Regions from separate parts of the Paenibacillus sp. JJ1722 genome, predicted to be linked through region 3. Evidence: riboswitches for the same ligand, from Rfam matches in the RefSeq annotation. Region 3 holds a riboswitch; each other region holds the start of a gene.
The links. Region 3 has a riboswitch for glycine ahead of gcvT (glycine cleavage system aminomethyltransferase GcvT). Riboswitches for the same ligand answer to the same signal wherever they lie in the genome.
Positions count from the first base shown of each region.

Region 1: another riboswitch for glycine. It lies ahead of sdaAB (L-serine ammonia-lyase, iron-sulfur-dependent subunit beta); the one in region 3 lies ahead of gcvT (glycine cleavage system aminomethyltransferase GcvT).
Region 2: another riboswitch for glycine. It lies ahead of ACM1ND_RS20800 (alanine/glycine:cation symporter family protein); the one in region 3 lies ahead of gcvT (glycine cleavage system aminomethyltransferase GcvT).

Region 1 is NZ_CP182500.1:413,844-417,123, forward strand. Features, by position in the region: gene sdaAA (L-serine ammonia-lyase, iron-sulfur-dependent, subunit alpha) at 1-742, opposite strand, end outside; gene sdaAB (L-serine ammonia-lyase, iron-sulfur-dependent subunit beta) at 732-1,421, opposite strand; glycine riboswitch at 1,633-1,748, opposite strand; gene ACM1ND_RS01815 (DUF6359 domain-containing protein) at 1,963-3,280, shown strand, end outside.
Region 2 is NZ_CP182500.1:4,692,194-4,695,473, reverse strand. Features, by position in the region: gene ACM1ND_RS20805 (glycoside hydrolase family 1 protein) at 1-1,141, shown strand, start outside; glycine riboswitch at 1,406-1,500, shown strand; gene ACM1ND_RS20800 (alanine/glycine:cation symporter family protein) at 1,660-3,078, shown strand; gene ACM1ND_RS20795 (iron-containing alcohol dehydrogenase) at 3,136-3,280, opposite strand, start outside.
Region 3 is NZ_CP182500.1:4,518,850-4,522,129, forward strand. Features, by position in the region: gene ACM1ND_RS20005 (PTS mannitol transporter subunit IICB) at 1-682, opposite strand, end outside; gene gcvH (glycine cleavage system protein GcvH) at 1,060-1,458, opposite strand; glycine riboswitch at 1,759-1,950, shown strand; gene gcvT (glycine cleavage system aminomethyltransferase GcvT) at 2,128-3,228, shown strand.

The DNA.
Region 1 (3,280 bases), 2.0 Mb from region 3:
GAATAGCGCTGCGCACACCCGCCAAAGCCATATCCGCTGCGGCAAGCGCAGTCACGGCTCCCAGCCCGTTGCGCACGATGCACGGAATCTCCACGAGTCCGGCGACGGGATCGCAAATCAGGCCGAGCGTGTTCTTAAGAGCGAGGCCCACGGCGTGAACAGCCTGTTCAGGCGTACCACCACGCAGCTCGACCATAGCGCCAGCAGCCATCCCGATAGCTGAACCAATCTCAGCCTGACAGCCTCCCTCCGCGCCAGAAATGAAGGAGTTGTTGGCGATCACGTAGCCAATGGCTCCAGCGGCGAACAGGCCGTTCACCATATGCTCATCATCCCAGCCGAACCGCTCCTGCGCACTGATGAACACACCAGGGATAACCCCACATGAGCCTGCGGTAGGCGTGGCGACAATACGACCCATGGATGCATTTACCTCCGACACAGAGAGGGCATAAGCCATGGCCAGCGCGGAGGCATCGCCGGAGCAGGTTTCCCCTGACCGCAGATACTCGGCTAGGCGCTTGCCGTCACCGCCCGTCAATCCACTGCGGGATACGGTGTCTTGTGTCTGACCGCGATGAACGGCTTCCTTCATGACTTCATAATAATCAGACATTTGGCGAAAGATTTCTTCCTCCGTTGTATTCGTCTCTTGTACCTGCTCTTGAATCATCAAACGGCCAATTGTGGTGGATTCTTCAGCGCATAAAGCGCTGATTTCATGCAGATGGCTAAACCGCATCGGATTCAGCTCCTTTTTTCAAATTAATCATCTTAATTTCATACATATGAGGTAAAGAACGCAGTTCCGCAATCAGTTCAGCTGGAGCAGAACTGTCCGTTTCAATGGCGGTGAGTGCTTCACCATCCCGGCCTTTGCGATCTACGTGCATATAGGCAATGTTAATGTGGGCCGCGCCCAGCGCTGAAGTTATCGCGCCCAATGTACCGGGCTTATCCGAGTGGAGAAGCACCAGCGTAGGCAGCTCCCCGGTCAGATTGACCCGGAATTCGTTGAGCTGCTGGACATGGATGCTGCCGCCGCCGATGGAGGAGCCCAACAGTGTGCGCTGATCCTCGCCCTTCCACAGCTCGAAACGGACAGTGTTCGGATGTGGCGCGGGGAGTCCGCTGACGGCGAATTCCACGGCCATCCCGGCTTGCTCTGCCCATTGCTCGGCATCCGGAATCCGGTGATCGTCCGTATCGTAATTAAGCAGCCCTGCGATGAGCGCCAGGTCTGTACCGTGTCCTTTATACGTGTCGGCAAAGGAGCCGTACAGCGTCATGCGGGCACGGTCAGGCTGCGTCCCGAGCCAGTGCCGGGCAACGCGTGCGAGCCGCACCGCGCCTGCGGTGTGTGAACTGGAAGGTCCGGTCATGGCCGGACCGATAATAGAAAATACATCTTTGAAACGCATGGTGTGGCCCCCTGTATGTTCTAATACCATACTATATGGTATTTCCGCGTCTTTGCGCGGTTATGACGGTTCCTAATGCTGACGCACAATGTGAGCACAAAAAAGGACAGGATAAGGAAGTTTCCCTTATCTCTGTCCTCGTTACCTGAGAGTTTCGTGCGGTGTTCTTACCGCCTTACCCCTTGGGTGGCTTGCGCTCTCTCCAGAGTTGCGTCAGATGACGATACATGGACCTGAGAGATTATCCGTCAGCCGGGTGCTGACGTCTTGCTCCTTCGGTGCCGCCAGAGTGTAGGCTCCCTGGACAGACTCTCCCGTCATCTTCATTCGCGTATACCGTTCTACATGTCTTCCTTAGCGTAATGTATGCCGTGCTCGGTGTCAATCACAGGTTTAATTTTTACATAAACAGGTGCGTTTCCAATAAAAAAGATTAAAATTTACATAATTATGGATGAAACCAGGAAGGAATTAGAAGATTGGCGGCTAATCTGATAAAGGACAAGTATATTTATGGAAATCATAGGAGGGATATTGACGTATGGTAAAAGGCTTGCGATTCACAGGTTCACGCTTAAAAGGGATGTTGCATCTAGCAGCGATCGTATCACTGCTGATTGGGATCTTCGTTCCATTCGGTCAGGTCAAGGCGGAGGGAGCATTGACAGTAGCCGAAGCACTTCAGCGCCAAAGCAGTGGAGGTACGGTGACGGTGGAAGGTTACATCGTCGGACATGCTACCGGATCGAAAACGGCTAACTTTTCTTCCCCGTTCGCGAATGATTTTAACGTACTGATTGCCGATCAGGCAAATGAACGTAATACGTCTAATCTGTTGGATGTACAGCTGACTTCAGCGTACAGAGGGCAATATGGGCTATCAGGCCATCCTGAGCTGATCGGCAGCAAAATTCGTGTGACGGGTACACTCGGCGCCTACAATAATTTTGGTGGAGTGAAAAGTCCAAGTGCTGTTGAACTGGTGAGCGGAAGCGAGCCGGGGGAACCAGGCGAACCTGGCAACCCGGGTCAACCCGGTACTACACTGCCGGATGGAAAAGGCAAAAAGGTGCTGTTCGATAATACGCACGCACAGACCGCTGGTGCAGCAGATTGGGTCATTGAAGGCGCCTTCTCCGACTTTGCCAATGGACTGCGTAATGTAGGCTTTACGGTAGACCAATTGAATCGTCCCATTCCTTTTACTTATGGAGAGCAGGCCATAACATATGACAAGCTGCGCCAATATGATGTGTTCATTATTGGTGAAGCGAATGTTGCCTTTAAGGCATCCGAGCAGGCTGCCCTGCTGCAATACGTGAATAGCGGGGGGAGCGTCTTCTTCATCTCCGATCATTATAATGCGGACCGTAACAAAAACCGTTGGGATTCCTCCGAGGTTATGAATGGTTACCGTCGTGGAGCCTATACTAATCCGGCCAAGGGCATGACTGCAGAAGAAGCTGCATCACCGGCGATGCAAGGATTAACAAGCTCCGATTGGCTGGCGGCCAACTTTGGCGTTCGTTTCCGTTACAATGCGCTGGGTGATGTGAATGCTACCGAAATTGTAGCCGCAGATCAATCTTTCGGCATTACCAAGGGTGTGCGCTCGATTGCAATGCATGCAGGATCTACGCTGGCTATTATTGATCCTACCAAGGCTAAAGGCATTGCTTATATCCCTTCAGGCACGAAAAAATGGGGTAATGCGGTAGACCAGGGAGTTTATAACGGCGGGGGCCGTGCGGAAGGACCTTATGCCGCTATCTCCAAGGTAGGTCAAGGCAAGGCAGCGTTCATCGGTGATTCTTCCCCTGTAGAAGATGCTACACCGAAATATGTGCGTGAGGAAAACG
Region 2 (3,280 bases), 170 kb from region 3:
GTCGCGGATTTTCCCAAATGGCTATGATGCCGAGCCGAATGAAGCGGGACTGCAATTCTACGACAATGTATTTGATGAGCTGCGCAAATATGGTATTGAACCGCTGGTAACATTGTCACATTATGAGACACCGCTGGGTTTGACTCAGAAGTATAATGGCTGGCTGGGTCGTGAAGTTATACAGCACTACGTAAATTATGCCGAAACTGTGTTCACGCGTTATAAGGATAAAGTAAAATACTGGCTGACCTTTAATGAAATCAATGTAATGACCATGAGTCCGTTTACCGGTGGCGGGGTGGTCATTGACCGCGTAGAAAACAAGCAGCAAGCGATATATCAAGCACTGCATCATCAATTTGTAGCTAGTGCACTGGCGACAAAACGAGGACATGAGATCATCCCGGGCTCTCAAATCGGCTGTATGCTGGCTCGTTTGGAAAGCTACCCACATACGTGTAATCCAGAGGATATACTGAAAGCCCAGCATGAAAATCAGATGAACCTGTTCTTTACGGATGTGCATGCCCGTGGGGAATATTCCAACTACATGAATCGTTATTTTGAAGAAAATAATGTTGTTATACACACAGAACCAGGCGATGCCGAAATTTTAAAAAATAACACGGTCGATTATATCTCATTCAGCTACTACATGACCTTGACCGTATCTGCAGGTCCAGAAGGCGAAAAAGCAGCAGGAAACCTGATTGGCGGCGTGAAAAATCCATATTTACAGTCCTCTGACTGGGGATGGCAGATCGATCCGATCGGCCTGCGTGTTACGCTGAACACGTTTTATGACCGCTACCAAAAGCCGCTGTTCATCGTGGAAAATGGTTTGGGTGCGTATGATAAGGTGGAAGAAGACGGCTCTGTGCATGATACGTATCGCATTGATTACTTGCGTCAGCATATTGTCCAAATGAAGGAAGCGATTGCCGACGGTGTTGATCTGATTGGTTACACCAGCTGGGGTCCTATCGACCTTGTGAGCATGTCTACTTCCGAAATGTCCAAGCGCTACGGATTTATTTACGTTGATCTGGATGATGACGGTAACGGAACGCTCAAACGCTCCAAAAAGGACTCATTTAACTGGTATAAAAATGTGATAGCAACCAATGGTGAAGAATTGTAATTCCAAATTTTCTCGGGCGGGTATAGCAGAGGACATCCTAAGGATGCAATCTGCTGTACCCGCTTTTTTTGATAGACATAATAATAATGTTTCAGAGGGCTTCACAAACTTTTCACTTGTAATAAGCTGAAAGTTTTCTGTATAATAAATAAAAATTTCATATGTCTGGTTGATGTTTGCGGGAGATGGAACGAAAGTTCCGACCGAAGGGGCAAAACTCTCAGGTGCTTAGGCTGATTACAGCAACAAGCGGGGACCGTAAACGGACAGAACTCTGGAGAGACCCTTAATTGGGCGCCGAAGGTGCACCGCAGAGAACATCTGCTTAAACTCTCAGGCAAAAGGACAGAGACGCGAATAACCTGTGACAGGGAATGCCCTAGGCTTTTTTATAAGCTATTAGAGGCAGAAACCTGCGCAAGATGGTTGTATTTTTTCGTGCCTTTAACCTCTCCAGGAGTCGAATCAGCGGATTTGACTCTTTTTTGTTTTCTAATATGCTGGAGGAGCGGGTTGAAATGAATTTGGTACATGTGTTAGAAGCGATTAGCAGTTGGATATGGGGGGCGCCTCTCATCATTCTTGTCATGGGAACGGGGTTGTGGCTGACCATACGTTTGAAGATGCTGCAGGTATTCCGCCTGCCCCTGGCGATCAAGCTGATCGGTAAGGCCCCGAATGAAGGCAGCGGGGATGTAAGTAGTTTTGCGGCTTTGAGTACAGCGTTGGCGGCTACAGTTGGCACAGGAAGTATTGTCGGCGTAGCGACAGCCATTAAGCTGGGCGGGCCGGGTGCCTTGTTCTGGATGGTCGTTGCAGCCTTTTTTGGGATGGCGACGAAATATGCGGAAGGTGTACTTGCGGTAAAATACCGGGTGAAGGATCGGAATGGGCAATTTTCCGGCGGCCCGATGTATTATATTGAGAAAGGTCTGGGACGCCGTTTTAAACCGCTGGCGATGCTGTTTGCTTTTTCGGGCATGCTGGTAGCGTTGTTCGGGATTGGAACGTTTCCGCAGGTCAAAGCGATTGTATCTTCGACCGAAAACAGTTTTGGCGTTCCGCCCATTGTAACGGCACTGATTATTGCTATCCTTACAGGACTTGTTACTATTGGAGGACTCAAAAGCATTGCCAAGGTATCGACGAAGGTCGTTCCTTTTAAAACAGGCTTGTACGTACTGATCTGTCTCATCGTACTGATTCGGTTTGCTGACCAACTACCTGCCGCAATTGCGCTGGTGCTCCATTCGGCATTTTCAACTACATCTGCAACGGGCGGATTTGCCGGAGCTACGATTATGCTGGCGATGCGAAGTGGGGTAGCCAGAGGTATTTTTGCCAATGAGGCCGGATTGGGAAGCGCACCGATTGCAGCCGCAGCTGCCAAAACCAAATGGCCTGCGGAGCAAGGGCTAATTTCCATGACAGGCGTGTTTATTGATACGATGGTTATTTGTGTGATGACCGGGTTGACGCTACTGGTTAGTGGTGTGTGGAGCGGGCCTACCGATGCGGGCCTGATGACTCAGCAAGCATTTTCCAGCGCATTCCCGCTGGGGGCAGAACTGCTCACAATCATTCTGATTATGTTTGCGTTCACCACCATGCTCGGCTGGAACTATTACGGGGAACGCTGTGTTGAATATTTGCTTGGGGTCAAGTGGATTAAGCCATACCGCTATCTGTTCATCCTACTGGTTGCCGGGGGCGCGTTCATTAAACTGGATGCGATTTGGCTGCTGGCAGATATCTTTAACGCAATGATGGCTTTCCCGAACCTGATTGCCCTGCTCGGCTTATCAGGAATTGTAGTCGCAGAAACCCGAACCTATATGGATTCTCTGAATTCTAGTAAGAAAAAGGGCATTCTTGCAGGTGCCAGTGTAGGGGCAGCTATCCAAGTAGAAGAAAAAGGACAAACGGTTAATTCATAAATTCCAAAAGGGAGTGCCCTCAGTCATCACAGGCTTGAGGACACTCCCTTTTGAATGTTATAACGATGCGTGCAAAATAGCTGAAATATCTTCTTGGTTCAGCTTTTTATAATTACCGAAGCCTCCGTATTCCATTTCACGGGCTGCAATGTTTGCGACTTTTTCCAATTGCTCATCATTAATATTGTAATCGGCCAGGGTG
Region 3 (3,280 bases):
ATTCCAGCATAAACAGTACGGATTTTCCTGTTCTTGCAGCTTCCTCTAACGCAATCGGACTCAATACTCCGTGATTCAGCGCGTTGTTTAAAAATAATACTTTTCCGGGCTCAATAATGAGGTTGACAAGCGGCAATAGCCCTGCGTTCACGAGGAACTGTACCCCTGCCGACAACACTTGACTGATCATTTGTACAATCGGGCCAATCGCCACATGGGCAAGCAGCGCTAGAATGGCACCGATAATTCCGGCCGAAAAGTTATTGACCAGCATTTCAAAGCCTGATCTGACTTTGCCTTCAATGGCCTTGTCGAACTTCTTCAATATCCACGCAGCCAGCGGACCAGCTACCATCGCGCCCAGGAACATCGGGATATCGGCTCCCACTATGACACCCATCGTCATAATGGCACCAATCACACCTCCACGCTGTCCGTGAATCATCGTGCCCCCTGTATAACCGATCAGTAACGGCAACAAATAATTTTTCATCGGGTCAACCAATTGTGCAAAACCTTCATTCGGGAACCATCCGGTCGGAATAAAGAGTGCCGTAATCAGCCCCCACGCAATAAATGCTCCCATATTGGGCATAACCATACCGCTAAGAAAACGGCCAAAACGCTGTACGGCGACACGAGTGCCTCCTTTTGAACTTGGCTTTGCGTCCAATGTACTCATATTCAAATCCTCCTTGTAGGTAAGCATCACTACCTTTTCTTAAAATTCATACTAAATGACAGCGCTATCTTCATCAACGAAATGAAAACGTACTTTCGTCATGAACGTTGATGACAACATTTAAATTTAAATTATCCGGGAAGGTATTATACCTGCATAATTCTTCTTAATATGACCTGTAGCTATAGAAATTAGTCGAAAAACCGTGCTGGATTATGTATGATTCTTATATGGGGACAACCCTCTAAATCAGAATAAAACACGTAATTACGTTTGCAAAAAGACAAAAAAATAGCCGCTACGTCAAATCATAGCGACTATTTTATACAAAAATCGAGCAGACAAATAACCCTCTTACTCCATACTACAATGCTCCATTATTGCTCATCGGAAATCAACTGCTCATACTGATCCGCAGACAGTAGCTTGCCCAAGGCTTCCTCCACATCTTTATCCATCTCTACTTCGATCATCCAACCTTTTTCATAGGGAGATTCATTCACTAGCTCAGGTGTACTTTCCAGCGTTTCATTCACTTTTAGTATGGTTCCCGTCACCGGAGCAAAAAGGTCGGATACTGTCTTCACCGATTCAATCGTACCGATCTCCGCTCCCTGCTCAATCGTTGCTCCCGCCTCAGGTAATTCTACAAAAACAATATCACCCAGTTGATGCTGTGCAAAGTCTGTAATACCAATTCGTACCGTTCCATTCTCTGTCCGCTGAACCCACTCATGTTCGTCTGTATACCAAAGTTGCTGCTTTACTTCACCCATTCTGTTCCCCTCACTTCCATATGAATAAAATCGCTTTTGCTCACTGTACTAGACAGGTTAAGATTATGACAACAAGAACACTCATGTCAATAATACTAACAAAAATACTTCATATCACCTCATATAGCGTACTATATAAAAATATGATAGCTTATAACAAACGCTTACATATCCTTATTTATATATTAAATGTTTTTTCTATTGTTTTTGATGACATTTTTATTGACATTTTGAATGAATTTGCGTATTAATGGGTTATAGCAAATGCTTTGGGAAACACCCCGACAACTGCAAACGCGGATGAACGCGGAGGGAGAGACTGCCAAAAAGATTCGCATAGCTGTTGCCGCTTGTGAGACATAAGTGCACGCGAATCGGATCAAGTTGTTATCTGCAAAGCCAGGTAATATACCGTTGATCCCGAAGGTAGCGCCGAAGGAGTAAACCTGCATTGCAGGTGAATCTCTCAGGCAAAAGGACCTCTGCCGGACGCATCTCTGGAGAGCATTCGCTATTGGAGCGGATCACCCAAGGGGAAACCCGGTACATACCGGGGTAACTTTCTGGTATCAAGGACAGAGCTGAAAAAAAGAGTGTAGACTGCCGTCTATACGTTTTTTTCGGCCTGTCTTTTTTGTTTAGCCGATCACACCGGATAGGAGTGGAATAATGACTAATTTGCGAAAAACACCGCTATATTCGTCCTACGGGACGCAGTCTGGGGTTCGTTGTATTGACTTTGGCGGCTGGGAGCTCCCGGTTCAGTTTAGCGGCATTCAAAAGGAGCATGAGGCCGTCCGGCAACGTGCGGGTTTATTCGATGTATCGCATATGGGCGAATTTTTGGTTGAAGGCAAAGAAGCCGAAGCTTTTCTGCAAAGGGTGACCACGAATGATGTCAGCCAGTTGGAACCAGGTCAGGCACAATATTCACTCCTGTGTTACCCCGATGGAGGGGTAGTAGACGACCTACTTGTTTACTGCAAAGGACCGGAACGCTACATGCTCGTTGTGAACGCATCCAACATCGATAAGGATTGGGATTGGCTAATTCGCCATATGCCTGCATCCGTTCACATGGAGAATGTGTCTGATGCGATAGCATTGCTAGCGTTGCAAGGACCGGAGGCAGCACGTATTGCCGCAGCCGTGGCAGATACGGACATTACGAATCTGGCATCTTTCCGCTTCCATGAGAATGTGCCATTGTTCGGAGCAAAAGCACTTGTCTCACGAACCGGATATACGGGCGAAGACGGTTTTGAATTTTATATACCTGCTGCGGAAGCACCAGCCGTATGGGAGGGTTTGCTTCGTTCCGGTGAGTCGTATGGGCTGATTCCCGCTGGACTTGGTGCTCGGGATACACTACGCTTTGAGGCACGGTTGCCGCTATATGGTCAGGAGTTATCTGCCACGATTTCGCCACTCGAAGCTGGTCTAGGTTTCTTCGTCAAGCTGAATAAAGGAGATTTTATCGGTAGAGAAGCACTGCAACGTCAGAAAGAACAAGGGATTCCTCGCAAATTGATCGGGCTGGAAATGATTGATCGCGGTATCCCACGCGCCCATTACCCGGTATTCGCAGAAGGACAACACATTGGTGAGGTCACAACGGGGACTCAGTCGCCCACCTTGAAGCGTAATCTGGGCCTCGCCTTGGTGGACAGTCGTTTTAGCGCCCTCTCCACACCGTTGGAGGTTGAGATTCGTGGCAAACGCCTGCGTGCCGAGGTGGTGGCAGCACCCTTTTATAAACGCCCGCGCTGATCTTAAACTCTTTTTATTTCTATAAAGCAAATATGTCAGATATGAACTTCTG